Regions from separate parts of the Rahnella sp. RcJ3 genome, predicted to be linked through region 2. Evidence: predicted binding sites of a transcription regulator. Region 2 holds the regulator's gene; each other region holds the start of a gene.
What was found. The regulator LexA, encoded in region 2, represses DNA repair genes until DNA is damaged. The targets are predictions, from matches to a motif close to TNCTGTATGTACATACAGNA.
Positions count from the first base shown of each region.

Region 1: a site for LexA is predicted at 1,222-1,241, ahead of DXU84_RS16585 (metal-dependent hydrolase). Genes of this name have one in related genera too.
Region 3: a site for LexA is predicted at 1,124-1,143, ahead of sulA (SOS-induced cell division inhibitor SulA). Genes of this name have one in related genera too.
Region 4: a site for LexA is predicted at 1,247-1,266, ahead of dinB (DNA polymerase IV). Genes of this name have one in related genera too.

Region 1 is NZ_QSNX01000012.1:82,499-85,664, reverse strand. It holds gene kduI (5-dehydro-4-deoxy-D-glucuronate isomerase) at 1-267, shown strand, start outside; gene kduD (2-dehydro-3-deoxy-D-gluconate 5-dehydrogenase KduD) at 346-1,107, shown strand; gene DXU84_RS16585 (metal-dependent hydrolase) at 1,260-1,817, shown strand; gene DXU84_RS16580 (L-cystine transporter) at 2,007-3,166, shown strand, end outside.
Region 2 is NZ_QSNX01000010.1:195,309-198,474, reverse strand. It holds gene plsB (glycerol-3-phosphate 1-O-acyltransferase PlsB) at 1-785, opposite strand, end outside; gene DXU84_RS15160 (diacylglycerol kinase) at 903-1,271, shown strand; gene lexA (transcriptional repressor LexA) at 1,391-1,999, shown strand; gene dinF (MATE family efflux transporter DinF) at 2,298-3,166, shown strand, end outside.
Region 3 is NZ_QSNX01000003.1:163,935-167,100, reverse strand. It holds gene ompA (porin OmpA) at 1-239, opposite strand, end outside; gene sulA (SOS-induced cell division inhibitor SulA) at 597-1,103, opposite strand; gene DXU84_RS05615 (TfoX/Sxy family DNA transformation protein) at 1,320-1,952, shown strand; gene yccS (YccS family putative transporter) at 1,974-3,166, opposite strand, start outside.
Region 4 is NZ_QSNX01000002.1:57,082-60,247, forward strand. It holds gene DXU84_RS02875 (class II glutamine amidotransferase) at 1-303, shown strand, start outside; gene dpaA (peptidoglycan meso-diaminopimelic acid protein amidase) at 274-999, opposite strand; gene dinB (DNA polymerase IV) at 1,283-2,341, shown strand; gene pepD (beta-Ala-His dipeptidase) at 2,476-3,166, opposite strand, start outside.

The sequences.
Region 1 (3,166 bases), on a different contig from region 2:
AATACCATGCCTTGCCACACCCATGAACGTCGTATGGAAGTGTATTTCTACTTCAATATGGAAGCGGAAACTGCCGTGTTCCATATGATGGGGCAACCACAGGAAACCCGTCATTTATTAGTGCACAACGAGCAGGCTGTCATCTCTCCTAGTTGGTCAATTCACGCCGGGGTGGGTACCAAAAACTATACCTTCATCTGGGGTATGGTCGGTGAGAACCAGGTATTCGATGACATGGATCACGTCAAAGTCAGCGAACTGCGCTAACTCCCCCTTGCTCTGCCTTCACCGGCAGAGCAACTCATTTTTTATGGCGAACGCGCCGTTGCAAAAGAGACTCTGAATATGATCCTCCGTTCATTTGAATTAAGCGGCAAAGTCGCAATCGTCACCGGTTGCAATACCGGGCTGGGACAAGGCATGGCGCTGGGTCTCGCGCAGGCGGGATGCGATATTGTGGGCATTAACGTTTCCGCCCCTGAAGAAACTGAAAAAAAAGTCACCATGTTAGGCCGCCGTTTTCTCGATCTGAGGGCTGATCTGAGCACCATCACAGACATTCCTGAGCTGATCGAGAAAGCAGTCGGGGAATTTGGTCATATCGATATTCTGATCAATAACGCCGGGATTATCCGCCGTGAAGATGCCATCGAATTCAGCGAGAAAAACTGGGATGATGTGATGAATGTGAACAGCAAAACGCTGTTCTTTATGTCTCAGGCCGTGGCGAAGCAGTTCATCAAACAGGGTAACGGTGGCAAAATTATAAATATTGCCTCTATGCTCTCGTATCAGGGGGGGATCAGGGTGCCTTCCTATACCGCGTCAAAAAGCGCAGTAATGGGTCTGACCCGACTGATGGCCAATGAATGGGCGAAGCATAACGTCAATGTGAATGCGATTGCGCCGGGGTATATGGCGACTAACAATACGGAACAGTTGCGCGCCGATGAAGAACGCAGCAAAGAAATCCTCGACAGAATCCCCGCCGGACGCTGGGGTCTGCCGGAAGATGTCATGGGGCCGGTAGTCTTTCTGGCATCGAAAGCCTCTGATTACGTTAATGGTTACACCATTGCCGTCGATGGTGGTTGGCTCGCGCGTTAAGGGCAGCATAAGTGACACCAGAAAGGCGTATTCTTATACGCTTTTTTGTTTTTTATCAGTCCGTTGACAATTAGTTACAGGGCATCTCTTCCAAGATTGTGACAGTTTCACTTATACTGGATAAAATAACAGTTATCCAGTTCGGACGCGTCATGACGGCGGAAGGCCATCTCATTTTCTCAATTGCCTGTGCAGTATTTGCTAAGAAGGCCCAGCTTTCTCCCGAACTGGCGCATGGTGACTGGTGGCACATCATTCCAGGGTCTTTGCTTACCTGTCTGCTGCCCGATATTGATCACCCCAAATCGGTGCTGGGCCAGCGTCTCAAATGGTTGTCGGCCCCCATCGCCCGGGCTTTTGGTCACCGTGGATTCACTCACAGTTTGCTGGCGGTGGCTGGAGGGATTTTCCTGCTACGCACTCATTTCCCTCACGACTGGGTGATCCCCGCTGATGCTTTCCACGCCATGATTATCGGTTACCTGAGCCATATCCTGGCAGATATGCTGACGCCTGCAGGAGTGCCGCTGCTCTGGCCTTGTCGATGGCGTTTCCGGCTACCGCTGATTAACAGCCAGAAAGGTAATCAACTCGAGCGCACGCTCTGCCTTATGCTGGTCGGCCTGACGCTTTTCTGGCCAGACTGGACGCCCATCATTGGTGCAATAAATCCTGACTTTTTTAATCACATCCTGAAATTATTCATCTGAATAGCATGAAATATTGCCGATATGATGAAAATTAGTACAAATACCAACAAAAAGTTATAATGAATTCCTTTTGGATATAAATACTCAGACCCTCAAACTGATATTCTGCCCCCCAATGCTTTGGGATGGTGCAGTCCTTTTCCGGAAACACCCGTTTCATTTATCAAAATTATAAGTTTGGAGTCTGGTATGAATCTTCCGCTCGTTCTTAACGTAGTGGTTTTCGTTGCCCTGCTTTTGCTGCTGGCACAAACCCGCCACAAGCAATGGAGCCTGGCAAAAAAAGTTTTACTGGGTCTGGCTATGGGTGTCGTATTTGGCCTGGCTTTACAGCTGATCTACGGTTCCGATGATCCGGTACTAAAAACCTCAATTACCTGGTTCAATATTGTCGGTAACGGCTACGTCCAGTTGCTGCAAATGATCGTCATGCCGCTGGTTTTCGTCTCTATTCTGAGCGCGGTAGCGAAACTGCATAACGCGTCATCGCTGGGGAAAATCAGCTTCCTGACCATCGGTACCCTGCTGTTCACCACACTGATCGCTTCTCTGGTGGGTATCTTCGTGACGGGCCTGTTCGGCCTCACCGCTGACGGCCTGGTACAGGGTACGCAGGAAACGGCGCGACTGACGGCAATTCAGTCTAACTATGTCGGCAAAGTGGCTGACCTGAGCGTGCCTCAGTTGATCCTTTCCTTTATACCTAAGAACCCGTTTGCTGATCTGACAGGCGCAAGTCCGACATCAATCATCAGCGTCGTGATCTTCGCCGCCTTCGTTGGTGTAGCCGCCCTGCAACTGGTGAAAGATGATGCAGAAAAAGGTCCGCGCATTCTGGCCTTTATCGATACCCTGCAGGCATGGGTGATGAAGCTGGTGCGTCTGGTCATGAAACTGACCCCGTACGGGGTACTGGCTCTGATGACCAAAGTGGTCGCCGGTTCGAACATTCAGGACATCATTAAACTCGGCAGCTTTGTGGTCGCGTCTTACCTGGGTCTTGGCATTATGTTTGTTGTTCACGCGATACTGCTGTCGTTCACCGGTGTTAATCCGGCGAAATTCTTCCGTAAAGTCTGGCCGGTGCTGACTTTTGCCTTCACCAGCCGTTCAAGTGCCGCGACCATCCCGCTGAGCGTTGAAGCGCAAACACGCCGTCTGGGTATTCCTGAATCTATCGCCAGCTTTGCGGCATCGTTCGGGGCAACGATTGGTCAGAACGGCTGTGCAGGTCTGTATCCAACCATGTTGGCCGTCATGGTTGCGCCAACCGTCGGCATCGACCCGTTTGATCCGGTATGGATTGCAACATTAGTGGGTATTGTTACCCTGAGCTCTGCCGGTGTTGC
Region 2 (3,166 bases):
TCATAAGAGAAGTCAGCGGCAATCTCTTCCATCAGGGCGATGGCGTTTTGTTGGGCTTTTTCGTGGGAAATTTTCTTGCTGCGGGCTTCGTCTTCAATCGCTTTCTCAATGGCTTTTGAGGCCAGCAATTTATTGAATAAATCCTGACGTGCCGGAAGGCGCGGACCAACCGCAGCCAGACGCTGACGGGAGAAATGCATCCGCGCCACACGTGCCAGTTTTTGAGCAATCGTCTTATCTGTGCCGTGTTCCGTCGCCATATAACGCAGGGAAACGGTATTGGAGAAACGGACGAAACTGTCCCGCCCCAGCCACAGCACAGCGAAAAATTTCTGGATACCGTTCAGCACGCGCAGATGCGGCGTGTCGTCCTGACCTTCACGGCCCGGTGCACGACCAAACATTACCGACACCGGCAACATCTGAATGTCTAAATCCGGATTATTGCGGTGCAAATCAAGGTAGTCGTGGAACAGCTTTACGGACTCCTGCTTCGGCGTGTAATAAGAGAATACGCGCGGGCCTTCGGCTATAAAGACATGGCTTGGTAGCAGGGTTCCGTCAATTTCCAGCGGAATAAGAGGATCAGGCAGATTCTGCGCCAGACATTGCGCACGCAACGTCAGCAAATCGGCTTTGGAATTATAAGGTAATACGTACAAAATCGGCCGCGTCGGGTCTAAATGCAACTCGGTAACCGGATCTGAAGGTATGACCTTGCTCTTTACCAGCAATGAGAGTGGTAAATTCAATAATGTGTAATAAAGTCTACGCCAACCTGACATAAAAACGTGAAGCCTCTTGTTAGCAATTTCGCCGCAAGGATACCAGAAAGATCCGTGGAGATCTGTGGTCATATAAAAGCTAAAATGCTGCAAACACTCTAAGGATCAGTACCCGAAATGGCGAACCAAGTCACCGGATTTACCCGAATTTATAAAGCGGCCGGCTATTCCTGGAAAGGATTCAAAGCGGCATGGCAAAACGAAGCGGCATTTCGCCAGGAGGCCAGCGTCGCTATCCCGTTAATTTTGCTATCTTTCTGGCTTGATGTCAGCACCATTGAACGTATCCTGCTGGTGGGATCCGTCGTGCTGGTCTGTGTCACGGAGTTGCTCAACAGCGCGGTGGAATGTGCAATAGACCGCATCGGGCCTGAGTTTCATGTGCTTTCCGGTCGCGCAAAAGATATCGGCTCTGCTGCCGTACTTCTGACCATCATATTGGCGATTTTTGTCTGGGTCAGCATCTTTTGGTCGCGATGGTTCTGATTTGGAATCTGCATTCCAGGAATCAACGTTATGCCCTGTTTTTATTCAATCTTAGGTTTTCATTGACCGTTTAGCTGTATATACTCACAGCAAGACTGTATAAACAACCAGGGGGCGGAATGAAAGCTTTAACGACCAGACAACAAGAGGTCTACGACCTTATTCGCGATCATATCTCCACCACCGGTATGCCACCAACCCGCGCAGAGATTGCATCACGTCTGGGGTTCCGTTCTCCCAATGCGGCGGAAGAGCATCTTAAAGCGCTGGCGCGTAAAGGTGTTATTGAGATTGTTTCCGGTGCATCACGCGGCATTCGTCTGCTGATGGAAGAAGAAGAAGGTTTACCGCTGATTGGCCGCGTTGCCGCCGGTGAACCGCTGCTGGCGCAGCAACATATCGAAGGGCACTATCAGATCGATCCGGCAATGTTTAAGCCGAGCGCCGATTTCCTGCTGCGTGTCAGCGGTATGTCGATGCGTGATATTGGTATCCTTGACGGCGATCTGCTGGCCGTGCATAAAACGCAAGACGTGCGTAATGGTCAGGTTGTGGTGGCCCGTATCGATGATGAGGTCACCGTGAAACGCCTGAAAAAACAAGGCAGTGTGGTGCAGTTATTGCCAGAGAACAGCGAGTTTCAGCCGATCGTGGTGGATTTGCGCGAGCAGAATTTCAGCATTGAAGGCTTAGCCGTAGGTGTTATCCGCAACGGCGACTGGATCTGACCTTCGTACTTCGAGCTATCTCTGCGTTGGCTGCCTTCGCGAACCCCGGTCACATATTTGTGTATGCTCCCGGCGTTCGCTTAGTTGCCGCCTTGATATAACTCGAATTACTCGGTCAGATATGACTAAGTCAGAAATTGCTGTGTCAGATAGACAAGACTAAAACTAATTGAATATGGATGGCGGCCGCCTCTGGCATCCATGTGAATTCAAAGAGAAATGCGTTTCTCTCATCATCGCCCCTTTCGGGGCGATGTCATTTACAGGCATAACCTGAACCTCCGGCATGAGATTCTCTATGCAACATCATTCCCTGCGACACACACTCAAAAACACCTTTTTAAGCCCTGCCGATAAAGCGCTCTGGATGCTGGCATTGCCGATGATTTTTTCCAATATCACGGTGCCACTCCTCGGCCTGGTGGATACCGCAGTGATCGGTCATCTCGACAGCCCGGATTATCTCGGCGGCGTGGCTGTGGGTTCGATGATCACCACTTTCCTTTTTATGCTCTTACTGTTTCTGCGGATGAGTACCACCGGCATGACCGCTCAGGCGCTGGGCGCGAAAGATAATCAGCTTCTGGCGCGTGCTTTTGTACAACCCTTCCTTCTGGCTGTACTGGCGGGCGTCATTATTGTGGTATTCCGTCATCCGCTGATGGAGCTGGCGTTTCACATTGTCGGCGGCAGCCAGCCCGTGCTTGAACAGGCGAGGCTGTTTATCGAAATCCGCTGGTTCAGCGCCCCGGCTTCACTGGCGAATCTGGTGATCCTCGGGTGGTTGCTCGGCATTCAGTACGTTCGCGGGCCGGTGATTTTGCTGATTGCCGGGAATTTGCTGAATATCATTCTGGATCTGTGGCTGGTGATCGGGCTGGGCTGGAACGTGCGTGGCGCAGCCATGGCGACGGCAAGCTCCGAGTATTTCACGCTACTCATCGGGCTGTATTTCGTCTGGCGGGTGATGAAACGACGCGGTATCACCGGCGCAGAAATCACCTCCGCGTGGCGTGGTAATTTGCGCCGTCTTCTCGGGCTTAACCGCGACATCATGCTGCGCTCATTACTGTTGCAGCTTTGCTTTGCATCGCTGACCGTTCTGGGCGCGCGGCTGGGCAGCCACATTGTGGCGGTCAACGCCGTGTTGATGAACCTGCTGACATT
Region 3 (3,166 bases), on a different contig from region 2:
CCCATTTCAAAGCCCAGGTATTGGTTCGCTTGGTAACCCAAGAACGCACCTGCACCCAGTTGGCTTTCGTGGGTAGGGCCGTTGCCGATACCGTTGTAAGCGTTTGCGAAACCAGTGTCATGGTATTGGGACCAGCCCAATTTACCACCGGTATACCAGGTGTTATCTTTAGGGGCGGCTTGCGCTACGGTAGCGAAACCTGCCAGTGCCACTGCTAATGCGATAGCTGTCTTTTTCATTTTGCGCCTCGTTATCATCCAAATAGGCAATTGAGCTTTAAGCTTTTTAAGCCCTTGGTTAAAATCCTTACGCCAAGATTATTGCTTCATTTCAGAACTTGCCACTTTACGTTGGCATTATCGAGCAACCTTGGCGTTGTAAAGTCTACAACGTGGCGCGAAACTTACAAGCTTGATGTGTTAACACCGTGGAAAAAAAGGGAAAAACGGACACATTTCTTAACGGCTTTGGCAATTTGCTGACAAAATCTGGCACTAATCTGCATTCCGGAAGCCCGTTTTTACTGGCTTGCAGGCATTATTCAGCACAAATCACTAAGTTCCGCATTATTTTCATAGGAAGATTCCTATTTTGAACTAATGGTATACGGAAGAGTGAATTTTTACTGTGGAATGATGTCCACAAGCTGAATTCTGTTCATTTGTCGGTCTCATTATGAAGCCGTAAGCACCACCCTGGCGTGCTGCAATTTGCAATCTTTCCCTCTCAGTATCACTCAAATCCGGAAGCCATCCCAACACGACACTGTAGTTACCCGTCTGCAAGGCTTTCTCCATCGCATCTACCGTCGACATCGCCGTAATTTGATTAACTTGCACCATCTTATCCACCGGCAGACCTGACTGAGATAACCAATGACGGCTCAGTTTTTGTTGAGGTGTGAGCCACAACAACCAGCGAGACTGCATACCCAGGTGTTGCAGTAAGGGCAGTAATAACTGCGCAAAAGCAGGTTGGCTCGCACTATAGACGAACTCAGTGATCAGACCATTATTCAAGGATGCAGACGTATTTACCTGTGACGGAGTGACGGGCAAAGCAAGCTGACTAAAATGATGATTTGTATGGTGTTGAGTTCGCATAATGATGTACTCCAGTGAGTTACTGTATGTATGTACAGTACTCTGGCGGTGAGCAAAGATCAACCCAATTTTTCCAAGATATCTCGCAAATTTTGAAGGCAACAGGCTGTAACGGCATTTTATGTTTGTTGGAGTTCATAAGATTGCGTATTTTGCTTTTAGCTGTTTTGGTAACTCAAAATGGAAGCAAGGGATTAACGTGAAAAGGATAACGCAATGATAAACAAATCAAAAAAACGAGTGCTTGAGTGTCTGGAGATTTTTGCCCCGTTGGGCAATATTCGTTCCCGCACCCAATTTGGGGGGATGAGCTTGTCCGCTGACCGCGTCATGTTCGCCCTGGTTTCTGATGGTGAACTCTATCTGCGAGCGACCGGAGAAACCGAAACTCATTTTCGCCGCAAAAAGATGGAGAGGCTGACCTATCGCAAGCGAGGCATGGATGTGCAGTTGCGTTATTTCAAAGTGAGTGCCCGGCAATGGAGTGATCACCAGGCACTGTGCGAGCTGGGCAGATTATCGTTGCAAGGGATGTTGCGGGATATAGAGCTGAAAAAAAACAACGAAGCGGTCCGATTGAAAGATTTACCCAATCTCTCGCTGGCGCTAGAAAGGATGCTCTGGCAAGTCGGCATTGAGAACTCGGGGGACTTGCGGTTACAGGGGGCCTGCCATACCTACCTCAAACTGTGTGCCATTAAAAAAAAGAATTTAGGGATTAATTTACTGATGGCACTCGAAGGGGCAATTTTGGGCTTCCATGAAGCCGCTTTGCCGATGGAATCCAGAGAGTCATTAACTCACTGGTTTAACCATCACCAAGAGCAGCTATCAACGGTTGTGCACTAAATTTGCGTAAGTTATCTGCAATTAGAGCCGATTTTGTGCCGGCAGGATCTTAGTATTAAGACTGGTGAGCTCAGGCAAATGAGCCACCAGTAATCCAATTTGCTGAAGCACGAGCTGCTCTTTACTGTCGATATCCGTTGTACGCATCTGAATACGTGCAGTGAGTTCACCGAGCGCGTGTTGGATGCGTTCTGCTTCAGAAGGCAGATGATGCAAAGCGCCGTCAACGCAGCATGCTGCATCATCCAGCAACCTCAGGGTTTCGGCATCATTGAGTTTTTCGCGATGGGCACCCAGCGCTGAAATGTAGCTCAGCATAGTATGATTGAGGCATAACAGGCGAAACGCCGCTTCGAGTGTCGCCGGTTCGTTATTTCTCTCAGAGCTCATGTTCGACACCACGGACGCCAGTTCGGCATCGCAATTATGCGCATCACGGCGGGCCAGACGGTACTCGAGACTGTTGTCTTTCCCCTGATGGTACTGCACCAGAATAGCATCAAGATAACGGCAATTAGCATCGAACGTTTTTCTGACCACCTTATCAAGTTGCCTGAATTTCCAGTCGGGCCATATAAAGGTCACTGCCGCCCAGGCGATACCACAACCAATCAGCGTATCGATTACTCTCGGGATAGCGACTTCAAATCCTTCGCCTAACAAATTGAAGCATAACAACACCAGAAGGGTGATGAACATTGTGGCCTGCGCGTATTGCACTGTGCGGAACGCAAAGAACAATAACCCGCTGATGACGATCAGAATCATTTGCCCGTCAACGGACGGAACGAAATACAAGATAGGGATCCCGAGAGCAATACCGGCGAGTGTTCCGATTATCCTCAGAGCTAACCTCCGGCGGGTCGCACTGTAGTTTGGTTGACAGACAAAAAGACTGGTGAGCAAGATCCAGTAGCCGTGATTTAAGCCGCTGACCTGAATGAAAACGTAGCCTACAAAGAGCACGACAGACATACGAATTGCATGACGGAACAACACCGATTGCGGCGTAAAATGGCGGGAAATGCGCAGCCAGATATCATCAAGGCCAGTCAGACGGTCTTCCGCAAACGGGCTTTTGCCGGTCTGGTTTTCCGGCAGAGACTGCTCCGACTCGATATTTGCCAGTTGCGCGTCAATCGCATGCAGATTGCGTAAAAGATGGCGTAACGCCTGTAATGTCTCACGGTGTTCGTGATGAGATTCCAGACGTT
Region 4 (3,166 bases), on a different contig from region 2:
TTTCGCTATATTGCGTCGCTGGCTGATGAATTACGGCAGAAAGGGGTGTTTAACATGTTGCTGTCGGATGGCAATTTCGTGATGGCGTATTGCTCGACGAATTTGCACTGGATCACGCGGCGTGCGCCTTTCGGCAAGGCAACGTTGTTGGATCAGGATGTGGAAATTGATTTTCAGCAGCAGACGACACCGGATGATGTCGTCACCGTGATTGCCACGCAACCGCTGACGGCGAACGAAACCTGGAACAAAATTGCTCCAGGTGAATTCGCATTATTTCATCGGGGCGAACGCCAGCTGTGAAGGCAGCGGGGTGTTGGACAACGGTTGTAGCACTTCATATCTACCGTCAGTGACCACGACATTTGGTGGCTGATGGTGTTTCTCAAAGTACGCATATCCCGGCTGTAACTGGTTCCAGAAACTGTAATAGCTGGAGTTTTTATGCGCCTTCATGTTGGCATCGGTCATCCTGAACGGGTAAATGCTAATTTTTAAATTGCGTTGCCCGAACTGGAATGCCGCCTGTACGTAGGTGAATATTTCGTCCATATAGCCGTCGGTCATGGCGTAGCAACCAATAGACTTACAGTTACCGTGGATCATCAGATACTTACCTGAATAACCCTGCGAGATATCATAAGCATTGGGGAAACCGATGTTGATGGCGCGATAAAAGCGGCTGTCGGGTTTCAGGTGGTGAATATCCACGTTGTAGAAACCTTCCGGGCTTTTGAAATCGCCTTCGCGACGTTTATTTCCCAAACCGCCGGAAAAATCGCAGATGCCATAACTGCCGATCAGACGAAATTCGCCGTCGAGCTGAGCATACAATTCGAGTTTACGTTCCTGTTTGAAGATCTGGATATAAACAGGTGCACCCAGTAATTGTTTTTTTAGTGCCGCGTTGACCGGGACAGCATCGCTGGCCACGGCGTAATTTGCTGTAAATAAAGGCAAACTGAGGAGCATCGCAAGAAACAGCGCGATTCTGATCATTCTAAGTCCTGCTCGGTAATAATTTTGATTATTTTGTCTACAGCTCAACTGCCTGTAAGACCGCCACTGATTTTCTTCTTATGTACTGTCTGTCGGAAACGCTGTCATATTAATACTGATTAAATTTTTAGCAATCACCAAATAATGAATAATGACTTTAGGAATAGGAAAATTATTACGTTGCCATTAATGGTGATTAATTAAGTCAAACTAACCCTCATTTTCTATGTTGGACATCCCTGCATTCAACTGTATACTTATACAGTTATTGAGGGGGAGGGTTATGCGTAAAATCATTCATGTGGATATGGACTGCTTTTTCGCTGCGGTCGAAATGCGCGATGATCCTTCCCTGCGCGACATTCCTATTGCCATTGGCGGCAGTCGTGACCGCCGTGGTGTTATCAGCACCGCTAATTATCCTGCCCGCAAATTCGGCGTGCACAGCGCGATGCCCACCGGCATGGCACTGAAACTTTGCCCGCACCTGAAAGTGATCCCCGGCCGAATGGAGGCCTATAAAGAAGCGTCAAACCATATCCGTGAAATCTTTGCGCGTTATACGCCATTGATCGAACCGCTGTCACTCGATGAAGCTTATCTGGATGTTTCCCACGCGACGCAATGCAACGGCTCTGCAACGCTTATCGCTGCTGAAATCCGTCAGGCCATTTTCGATGAGATCAATCTGACGGCATCTGCGGGTATCGCGCCGATCAAATTTCTGGCAAAAATCGCCTCGGATCTGAACAAGCCCAACGGTCAGTTTGTGATCACGCCGGAAAAAGTCGGGGCGTTTTTACAGGATCTTCCGCTGAGTAAAATCCCCGGCGTCGGTAAAGTCACCGCTCAGCGTTTGCAGGAGCAGGGGCTGATCACCTGCGGCGATGTGCAGCGTTACGATCTGGCGAAACTGCTTAAACGCTTTGGCAAATTTGGCCGTGTGCTGTGGGAACGCTGTCAGGGTATCGATGAACGTGAAATTTCCCCCGAGCGGTTACGTAAATCGGTCGGCGTTGAACGCACACTGGCAGAAGATATCCACAGCTGGGAAGAATGCGTGTCGCTGATCGAACGTTTGTATCCTGAACTGCAAACACGTTTAAGCCGTGTCAGCCCAGATCTGCGCATCGCGAGGCAGGGCGTAAAACTCAAATTCCATGATTTCCAGCAGACCACGCAGGAACACGTCTGGCCGGTGCTGAATAAAGAAGATCTGCTGAAGGTCGCGCGTGAAGCCTGGGAACAGCGGCGTGGCGGAAGGGGAGTCAGGCTGGTGGGATTACATGTGACGTTGCAGGATCCGCAGATCGAGCGGCAGCTTCTGCTTCCCTGGGAATGATCCCCGTCATCCTTCAAACTGTCTCTGCGTTGGCTGCCTTCGCAAACCCCGGTCACATACTTGTGTATGCTACCGGGGATTTACTCAGTTGCCGCCTTGATACAGCCCGAATGATTTAGGGGACCGATCGAGTATTAACCGCGTTCAGGAATCGCTTTCAGCAGGGCCGTCAGCAGTTTCCAGTACAGCTCGACGCTGGCGATTTCCACCTGCTCATCCGGCGAGTGTGGCCCGGTGATGGTTGGCCCGATGGAAACCATGTCCATGTCCGGGTACGGTTTTTTGAACAGACCGCATTCCAGACCGGCGTGGATCACCATGATGTTCGGAGTTTTATTGAACAGCGTCTGGTAAGTTTCACGCACCAGCGTCATCACTGGTGAATTCGGCTCAGGTTTCCAGCCAGGATAGCTGCCTTTTGCCAGGCTTTTCGCGCCAGCCAGTTCACTCAGTGAATTGAGCATGCTGACCACATATTCTTTACCGCTGTCGATAAGCGAGCGGATCAGGCTGTTGATCGCCACTTCGTCATCTTTCATGGTGACAACACCGACGTTCAGCGAGGTTTCTACCACGCCTTTCACGTCATCACTCATGCGGATCACGCCGTTTGGCGTCGCGTTCAGCAGGGCAAGGAATTTACCCTGAGTTTCTGCGGTCAGCGCCTTCGCGTTGCTTTCAGCCGCTTCCACCACAAAGGCAATTTTCTTCTCTACCGCTGACAGTTCGAACTGAATCGTTGCCAGGAATTCTTGTGCTGCCGCTTTCAGCGCGTCTGCTTTATCAGCAGCAACAGCAAGAGTCACAATTGCTTCACGCGGGATA